DNA from 3 places in the Metabacillus indicus genome. Region 3 is predicted to be linked to each of the others. Evidence: predicted binding sites of a transcription regulator. Region 3 holds the regulator's gene; each other region holds the start of a gene.
The links. The regulator LexA, encoded in region 3, represses DNA repair genes until DNA is damaged. The targets are predictions, from matches to a motif close to CGAACATATGTTCG.

Region 1 (3,285 bases), 1.7 Mb from region 3:
CAAAAGATAATGTGTGGAAAGCTTATACACTTTTTGCGTCGTTGACGTGAGTCCTTCATAAATAGACATTACATCATCGCGGTAGGCCATATTCATATTGAGTGTGTACATCCCCATGCTCACTTCTTTTAAAATACGGAGAAACATGATGTCAAATCCGTTGTCATAAAGCTTTGGAGCCTGCAGATTCACATCATTCTCAGTAAACCCCTTAGGAATCGCAACGCCCTCCTGCTCAAAAATGCCTTCCATTTTTGTGACGAAGTGATTGAGTTCCTGCCAAAGACCGCCCATAATATTTTTCGCCTGCTGGTCATCTGATTTTTCCATGAAGTATTCCAATACGCGTAAAATCATTGTTTTTTCCTGATATGTAAGCCACAGTGTCCCAATTTCAGACGAACTGAGCGGATATTTATTATTCAAGGTCCATCCCTCCATAGAGCTAGTTTCTTCATTGAAAAGCAGAATTATGAACAGTTGCGCCAAAACGTAATCAGATTGTCAAAACCTTCATAGCATGTGTGCGTTTTTTGCAGGGCATTAATTTGATATAATGTTTGAATGGAACCTGATTGTTAGGAGGAACGGCTATGTATGATGTGAGCGAGTGGAAGCATGTATTCAAACTCGATCCCGATAAAGAAATAAGCGACGCTGCACTCGAGAAAATATGTGAGTCAGGAACAGATGCCATCATTGTCGGGGGAAGCGACAATGTAACGATGGATAATGTGTTAAACTTAATGTCCCGAATCAGAAGATACCTTGTGCCGTGTGTGCTTGAGGTATCAGAGATTGAGTCGATCATGCCCGGTTTTGATTTGTATTTCATCCCGTCTGTGATGAACAGCAGGGATGCAAAATGGGTAATGGGGCTGCATCATGAGGCGGTAAAAGAATATGGAGATCTTATGAACTGGGATGAACTCCTCGTGGAAGGCTACTGCATTCTGAACGGGGACTGCAAAGCAGCCAGGCTCACAGATGCAAGGACTGAATTGACTGCTGATGACGTGGTCTCATACGCAAGACTGGCTGAAAACATGTTTCACATGCCGATTTTCTATCTGGAGTACAGCGGAACTTATGGCGATGTGAATGTTGTGGAGGCGGCAGGCAAAGTGCTTTCTGAGACAAAACTGTTTTACGGAGGCGGCATTCAGACGCCTGAACAGGCAGCCGAAATGGCCGAGCATGCCGATGCCGTTGTTGTCGGCAACATTATTTACGAGGACCTGGAAGCCGCATTGAAAACGGTAAAAGCGGTAAAACCATAATTGCATAACACTCAGGTGATGAGATAAAATAAGAACATACGTTTGATATAAGGTGGTGTCCGGAACGTGCAATTTTTAACAGATCAATTATTAAATGGCTTGAATGACATGCAAAAGGAAGCGGTCAAGGCAACGGATGGACCGCTCTTGATCATGGCAGGCGCGGGGAGCGGAAAGACAAGCGTTCTCACAAGAAGAATCGCGTACCTGATGGTTGAAAAGGGCGTCGCTCCGTGGAATATCCTTGCCATTACATTTACAAATAAAGCGGCAAGGGAAATGAAGGAGCGTATCGGAAAGCTGCTTGGACCAGGAGCAGATGATATCTGGATTTCTACATTCCACTCGATGTGTGTAAGAATTTTAAGACGTGACATCGACCGGATCGGCATCAGCAGAAATTTCTCGATTCTGGATACGACAGATCAGCTGTCCGTTATTAAGCAGATCTTGAAAGACCGGAATATTGATCCGAAGAAATTTGATCCCCGCAGCATGCTGGGAAGCATCAGCAATGCGAAGAACGAACTGATCACTCCCGAGGAATTCGAAAAAACAGCGGGCGGCATGTACGAGCAGGTTGCAAGCGACGTATATAAGGATTATCAGAAAAAACTGCTCAAAAACCAGTCTCTTGATTTTGATGACTTGATCATGACGACGATTCAGCTGTTTCAGCGTGTGCCTGAAGTGCTTGAATTCTACCAGCGCAAATTTCAGTACATTCACGTGGATGAGTACCAGGATACGAACAGAGCGCAGTATCTGCTCGTGAAAATGCTTGCATCGCGTTTTCAGAATCTGTGCGTAGTCGGAGACTCGGATCAGTCGATTTACCGCTGGCGCGGAGCTGATATTGCGAATATCCTCTCTTTTGAAAAAGATTATCCGTCTGCCAGTGTGATTCTGCTTGAGCAGAACTACCGCTCGACACAGCGCATTCTTGAAGCGGCAAACGGCGTCATAAAAAATAATATGAACCGCAAGGCGAAAAATCTCTGGACTGAAAATGATGAAGGACAGAAAATCAGCTACTACCGTGCGGACAGCGAATCGGCCGAAGGGCAGTTTGTGGCGGGCAAAATCAATCAGCTCGTCTCCACACAGGGCAGAAAGCTTTCAGATTTTGCGATTCTTTACAGAACGAACGCCCAGTCCCGTGTCATCGAGGAAATTCTGCTGAAGTCGAACATCAATTATACGATTGTCGGCGGCATCAAGTTCTATGACAGAAAAGAGATTAAGGATATCCTCGCTTATATGAGACTGATTGCAAACCCTGATGATGACATCAGTCTGGCACGCGTCATAAACGTGCCAAAACGCGGTGTTGGAGCGACTTCTGTTGACCGGATTGCCCAGTATGCGGCAGATAATGATCTGTCCCTCTTCGGGGCGATTGAACAGATTGAGTTTGCCGGTGTCAGTGCACGTGTAGTCAGTGCGATGGTAGATTTCCGCGAACTGATCCGGAACATGGCCAACATGCAGGATTATCTGTCTGTCACGGAGCTAGCAGAAGAAGTGATTGAGAAAACAGGCTACCGCGACATGCTGAAAACGGAGAAAACGATCGAAGCGCAAAGCCGCCTCGAGAATATCGACGAGTTCCTGTCTGTTACCCAGAACTTTGAAAAGAACAGCGAGGATAAGAGTCTTGTTGCATTCCTGACTGATCTTGCTTTAGTGGCGGACATTGATAAATTAGACGATGATGAGGAAGCCTCTAAAGAAGCGGTCGTGTTAATGACGCTTCATTCTGCAAAGGGCCTTGAGTTCCCGGTAGTCTTTTTGATGGGCGTTGAAGAAGGCGTCTTCCCACACAGCCGCTCTCTTATGGAAGAAGAGGAAATGGAAGAGGAGCGCCGCCTTGCCTATGTCGGCATTACCCGTGCAGAAAAAGAGCTGTTTATCACAAATGCGAAAATGAGAACTCTCTTCGGGCGGACGAGCATGAACCCTGAATCAAGATTCATATCTGAAATTCCATCCGCTCTGATTGAAA
Region 2 (3,285 bases), 650 kb from region 3:
AAGATTTTTACATGCTCAGGCAGCATCATGGATGTCCATTTGATATTGCCCCGATCCCGAATCATGAGTATCCCTCCTTTTACGCTTTGTGTCCGCCGACAAGCTTGGCGCGGTGCCTTGCTGTGCCTGCGTTTGTATAGGAAACGGCCCGCAGCAGGGCATTGGGTCCGTATTTCCCGCGGATGGAGTCCATGACATAGCCAAGGATCTGTTCTTTTTCGCGGTTTGGCTGGAATAAATCGAGCTGCATTTCGGAATCATCTTCAATGTTGGAGAGGGCAATCGAAATTTTCCGGACAGTTTTATGTGCGTAAAATTGTTCAAATAAGGCGAGGCATGTTTCGTAGAGCTCCATTGTGATGTTGGTCGGCCGTTCCATCGTCCGTGAGCGGTGAAATCCGCCTCCAAGCTCATCATGGCTGTAGCCGATGCCGAGACTGATCGTCCTGCCTGCCTTCCTGTGCGTGCGCGCCCTTCTTGCGACTTCTTCGCACATTTCAAGAATGACGTGCTGTACCTCTTCCGGATCAGGATAATCCCGCATGAGAATCTGGCTCTTCCCGAAGCTGATCTGCCCCTGCAGAATCGGCGCACCAATTTCAGAGAGATCAACGCCCCAGGCATGGTAATAAAGCTGGTTGCCCATAATCCCGAACTTTTTCTCAAGTACTTCAAGCGGATGAGCCGCTAGTTGCCCTACGTTGAAAATGCCCATCCGGTTCAGCGTTTTTTCGACTCTGCTGCCGATGCCCCACATTTCCCGGAGCGGCTGCACCTTCCACAGTTTTTCCTTTACATCGTCGTACGTCCATTCCGCAATGCCCTTTTTCTTTGCCTCAAGATCAAGGCAGATTTTCGAAAGCAGCATATTGGGTCCGATGCCGATTGCACACGGCAGCGAAAATTCACGGTCCATATCATCTCTGATTTTTGCAGCAACCTCCCACGCATCTCCCCAAATCCCCTCCACTCCGTCAACTTGGATGAAGCTTTCGTCGACACTGTACGTGTGGATGGCATCCTTCGGGACATACCGGTGAAACAGGCGCGTCAGTTCAGTCGAAATACGGACAAAAGAAGCCATTTTTGCGTTCACAATCCGAATGCGGGAATCTTTCGGAATTTCGAACAGACGGGATCCGGTCTTGATGCCAAAATCTTTTTTCAGACAGGGCGAAGCCGCCAGGACAATACTTCCCTGCCTTTCTGTGTCACCAACCACCGCCAAATGGCACGTAAGCGGGTCAAGACCTTCCAGAACCGCCGCGCAGCTGGCATAAAAGCTCTTCATATCAATGCACAGAATCTTTCGTTTTGGAAATTGGCTGTAATCCTCAATCATCGTTCTTACTCCTCACAACAGAATATATGTTCCCATTCAGTATATGCTAATAGTAAGCGAATATACGTTCGATTTCAATGGTAGTTTTTGCTACGAAATGCGGAGCCGACTGTTCAGGCCTGGCAGTCAGATAAGAAATCACCGGAAAAGTCCGGTTTTGACTTTTTCGGTGATTTTGTTCTGACAGAAGGACTAGGAGGCGGAGCTGGACAATGCGAAAAGCGGAATCGGCCGTTTAGCTCCGATTGGCGGATAAGAAATCACACGGAAAGGCCGAACTTGCCTTTTCTGGGGATTTTGTTCCGACTGAGGAGTTGGCCGGTGCAGCTGGACAACGCGAAATGCGGAATCGCCTTGTTTAGCTCCGAAGGACAGAAAAGGATCCGACGGAAAAAGCCGGTCTTGCTTTTTCCGTCGGATCCTTTTTGGCCGAGGAGTTAGGCGATGGAGCTGGACAACACGAAAAGCGGAGCCGACTGTTCAGGCCTGGCAGTCAGATAAGAAATCACCGGAAAAGTCCGATTTTGACTTTTTCGGGGATTTTGTTCTGACAGAAGGACTAGGAGGCGGAGCTAGACAATACGAAAAGCGGAATCGTACCCTCAAAAACCGAAATTCAAAAATTGAGGGTACTAAAAAGCCGGTATCGTGCCCTCAAAAACCAAAATTTAAAAATTGAGGGTACTAAAAAGCCAGATTTGTACCCTCAAAACCCAAAAACCAAAAATTGAGGGTACTAAAAAGCCGGTATCGTGCCCTCAAAAACCAAAATTTAAAAATTGAGGGTACTAAAAAGCCAGATTTGTACCCTCAAAACCCAAAAACCAAAAATTGAGGGCACTAAAAGCCCGGATTCGTACCCTCAAAACACAAAAATCATAAATTGAAGGCACTAAAAAGCCAGTATCGTACCACCAAAACTCAGAAACCAAAGATTGAGGGTACTCAAAAGTCTCCCGCCCCTCTTTTCCGGGTGACCCTATGGAGCTGCTGGCCCAACACAAAAGGCGGAGCCGCTAAATCAGACCCTTGCCCCCCCACAAAAACCCCCGCTTGGCATCTCCCCCAATCCTCCTTATAATCAGGATAGAACGAGGTGGAACATGAACGAAAAATGGATTTTGAAGATGATTCTGCAGTCTTTTCAGCAGTATGAGCTGCACGGATCATTGAGTAAAAAAGAGGAAGAAGAACTTGTTGCAAAAGTGATGCAGAAGCGGGCGCAGGAGGATTCGGAGTGGTTTGAGACGGTCGAAGATGTTGTGTACGGGTTTGTGACGAATCAGGAATTGTAGCAGAAAAAAACAGCCTGCCTTTGCCGGCAGGCTGTTTTCACTTTTTGGATAATGCTTTCCCCGCGAGCTTTTCAAACACGCGCGGCATGAGCTGATAAAAGCTGCTGCCGGCATTCATCCAGCCGGGCAGGTTGATTTCGCGCTTTTCGGTCATCATGGCGCTGACAATTTTTTCAGATACTTTATCAGGATCAAGCATAAAGCGCTGAACATTTTTTACGTACGTTCCGCTTTGATCTGCAATATTGAAAAAATTCGTCTGGATCGGCCCCGGGTTGACGGATGTGACGTGAATGCCGGTGCCGGCAAGCTCCATCCGGAGGCTGTTTGTGAAGCCGAGAACCGCATGCTTTGTTGCTGAGTACAGGCTTGATTTTGGTGTTGCGAGCTTTCCGGCCTGTGAGGCGATGTTGATGATATGTCCGTCATTCCGTGCTCTCATCCCCGGCAGGACCATTTTGGTGCAGGCAATTAGTCCGAATACGTTCACCTCAAACATGGAGGTCATTTCATCCAGTGTAGCCTCTTCCACTGTGTTAAAGATGCCGAAGCCGGCGTTGTTGACGAGCACATCAATTTGAGGGACACTGTCCAAAATCCGGGCGAACGTCTGCGCGACAGCGTCCAGGTCGCTTACGTCGAGCGGAT
Region 3 (3,285 bases):
TTTCAACCGCCCGCTGCATACCTCTTTTAATTTTCAGATTATGGATCTTCCGCTGATATTCTTCAACAATGCTTACAATTTCCAGAACCATGGAATCGGCTTCAGACAAAAAAAGCTTTCCATTCTGCGTGGCCGTATAGATCGTAATGCCTTCTTTTGCGAAAAAATGAATAAGGGCGATGCGGGCGTTCCCTCTCCCCAGTCTTGTCTCATCCTGAATAACAATGGCGTCAATTTTCTGTTCCTTTATACAGTCAAATATTTCAAAAATACCTTCTCTTTCAACCTCATATCCGCTCGCCTGTTCCTCAATAATCTTTTCCACATTCATGCCATGTGCTGCTGAAAGGGCCAAAAGTTCTTCTTTTTGCCGGGCGAGTGATGTCTCTTGTTCTTCTTTTCTAGTGCTGACTCTGCAGTAGATGATTGCGTTCAGTGTTCTCACTTCCCTATTTTCTTGATGCCAGCTGTGTCCCGTCATGGTAGGTTTGTTTATCAATAGGAAGAACCACAGAATCTCCTGACTTGATCACAGCTGTCGGCAGTCCGTTTTTATCCTGAACCCATTCAACGAAATCGGTTTTGGACATGCGGTGATGCTCTTCATATTGATCTGCAAGGCTCCATATACTGTCACCTTCTGCTATTTCAATGGATACATAATGATCAAGGCTTTCTTTTTCTCCTGTGTATGATAATGCAAAGACAGCTACAATGACAACTGCAAAGAAAGAAATAACGTAAGATAATGAACCTTTCAACTCAATCCCCACCTTAATAGAATGTTTGTTCGTATATTTGATAGTTTCAGTATAATGCGAACAAACGTTTCTGTCAACGCCATTTTTCGAACTTATGTTTGTATATGCAGGAAAAACATGCTATAATCAACATAAATTACAGGACGCGAGGTGGATAAAATGACAAAACTTTCAAAGAGGCAGCAGGATATCCTCACTTTTATTAAGCTTGAAGTACAAAAGAAAGGATATCCGCCATCAGTCCGTGAGATCGGCGAAGCAGTGGGCCTTGCTTCGAGCTCAACTGTGCACGGCCATCTTGCCAGGCTTGAAAGCAAAGGGCTGATCAGACGGGATCCGACAAAGCCGAGAGCGATCGAAATATTAGAAGATGAGACAGCGATGATTCCGCGTTCAAGCGTGATTAACGTTCCTGTAATCGGGAAAGTAACAGCCGGTTCCCCGATCACAGCCATTGAAAACGTCGAGGAATATTTTCCTCTTCCAGATACGTTCGCCGCATCCGATGATCAGATCTTCATGCTCGAGATTATGGGAGACAGTATGATTGAAGCCGGTATTCTTGACGGGGACATGGTTATTGTCAAACAGCAGAACACTGCAAACAACGGGGATATCGTTGTTGCCATGACAGAGGATGATGAGGCAACTGTCAAACGTTTTTTCAAAGAGAAAGATTACGTGCGCCTTCAGCCGGAAAACTCTACACTTGAACCGATTATTCTCAGACATGTTGTCATCCTGGGAAAAGTTGTTGGAGTTTATAGAAACATACACTGAAAACTTTGCTTTTACAGGCAAAGTTTTTTTATTTGCCTGTTTTGCAGCCTTCTCTCAGGGGAACATAATAATAAAAAAAAGATGAGAGGGTGCCTATGACAAAAGAACCGGCCATTCTGCGGGCGAATGCCCAATTTATTTTTCCTTTTTCATGGGACAGCGACTGCATCTCCCAGCTGACTGATGAACTTAAGGCGAACGGATTTGAATTTTTCAGCATTAACAGCAGCGCCCAGCAGACAAAATTTTACGGAGAGAAAACAAGTCTTCCCCATAAACGCCTGAAACATTATTTTATGCCGTACATAGAACAGATTCTCTTTCCGGATCAGCATCAGGATAAGGCTATAAATCGATACTCAAAATCCTTTGACAGAAAATGCACGCTTCGTACAGCTGTAAATGAATATTCTTTCAATGTCCACTCAATCGATCTGTATATATGCCCTTTTTCTGTCGGAATGATCACCATAAGGACAGAGCTGACATCAAACAGCAATACATGGTCACTGAGCGATGCACTCGATTTTATGGATCACTTCAGGGTTCTTGAACCATTTATTACAGAAGAAAAAGGAACTGTTCTTCATTCAGGACTGGGCACTTACGAAAAGATTCAGGATTTTATTTTTGAAGAGCTGTGCCCCTCTGTTGTCCCGTATATAGAAAAAAGTGAAAACAGCCAGTCAACTTACCTTGGAAGCCTTCCCTACTTTATTGACGAGAGAATGTTTGTCAGCAGTTATCTTTTGACAGAAAAGGACGCAGAGATTTCTTCGGATACTCTTTTTCGAATAGGCCACATAAATGGCTATGATCAAAACGGCAGGCCGTATATGTCCGCAAGCAATTCCGCATATATAGACCACTATCTTAAGGATCACATTTACGACAGGTGGTCACCCGGCAGCTTTCACGTTGTGAGTGATCATACATTCACTAAAATTACGAATGATGTGGGTCAGGAGAACGTGACCGCGGAAGAAATGGTTGGACAGCTCTACTACAATCTCATCCTGCATCTTTTCTATAAAATTGTTCTTCTAAAGCTTTCATACAGCTATTCACAGCTCTACATTGATCAGAAACAGGATAAAATGGAAGGTCTGATCCGCTCGATTGCTAATTTCACCGCTAAGTATATCTTTTCAGAAATCAGCAGCAGAACGGAAGGCCAGGAGCTTTCTGTTATGATGAAAGACAGGTTCAAAATTGAGACCCTCTATAAAGAAGTGAAGAATACGATGGACAGTCTTTATCAAAACCAGGAGAAGCTGGCCAGCAAACGCCACAATTCCCTGCTGCTGATCCTTACTACTTATACGGTTATTTCCGGAATCTATGGCATGAACCTTGTCATTGAGGACTGGAAAGGCAGCATAAGCTGGAACAAGCTTGCAAATTACTCTATTTTTGAATACATTTCACTCGTGGTCGCTTTATCCGGGATTGCAGTTGGTTCCATACTTGCCGTAATAGCCATAATGAGGCTGCTGAAGGACTATCTTCAAAAAAGAAAATCAGATGGAATTGACTAAAAAGCTTGATTGTGCAAAAAAACCTCAGCAGACAGCTGAGGTTTTTGAGTGTGATTCTTAGTATTGAGACATGTACTGCTCGCGTTCCCATGGGTGAACTTGAGTGCGGAACATATCCCATTCGATTTCTTTCGCTTCTACAAAATGCTCAAACAAATGCTCGCCAAGTGCGTTGATGATTACTTCGTCTGTTTTCAGAAGATCAA

Region 1: the regulator LexA is predicted to act here: its motif matches at 1,312-1,325, upstream of pcrA (DNA helicase PcrA).
Region 2: the regulator LexA is predicted to act here: its motif matches at 1,400-1,413, upstream of ACK1LH_RS13435 (DNA polymerase thumb domain-containing protein).

The regions. Positions count from the first base shown of each region.
Region 1 covers NZ_CP176757.1:325,370-328,654, forward strand. Annotated here, with positions in the region: gene ACK1LH_RS01840 (DUF3231 family protein) at 1-426, opposite strand, end outside; gene ACK1LH_RS01845 (heptaprenylglyceryl phosphate synthase) at 594-1,280, shown strand; gene pcrA (DNA helicase PcrA) at 1,389-3,285, shown strand, end outside.
Region 2 covers NZ_CP176757.1:2,632,840-2,636,124, forward strand. Annotated here, with positions in the region: gene ACK1LH_RS13430 (YolD-like family protein) at 1-65, opposite strand, end outside; gene ACK1LH_RS13435 (DNA polymerase thumb domain-containing protein) at 80-1,342, opposite strand; gene ACK1LH_RS13440 (YqzH family protein) at 2,446-2,637, shown strand; gene ACK1LH_RS13445 (SDR family NAD(P)-dependent oxidoreductase) at 2,675-3,285, opposite strand, start outside.
Region 3 covers NZ_CP176757.1:1,987,475-1,990,759, reverse strand. Annotated here, with positions in the region: gene ACK1LH_RS09945 (recombinase family protein) at 1-436, opposite strand, end outside; gene yneA (cell division suppressor protein YneA) at 450-761, opposite strand; gene lexA (transcriptional repressor LexA) at 921-1,541, shown strand; gene ACK1LH_RS09930 (hypothetical protein) at 1,637-3,079, shown strand; gene glnA (type I glutamate--ammonia ligase) at 3,137-3,285, opposite strand, start outside.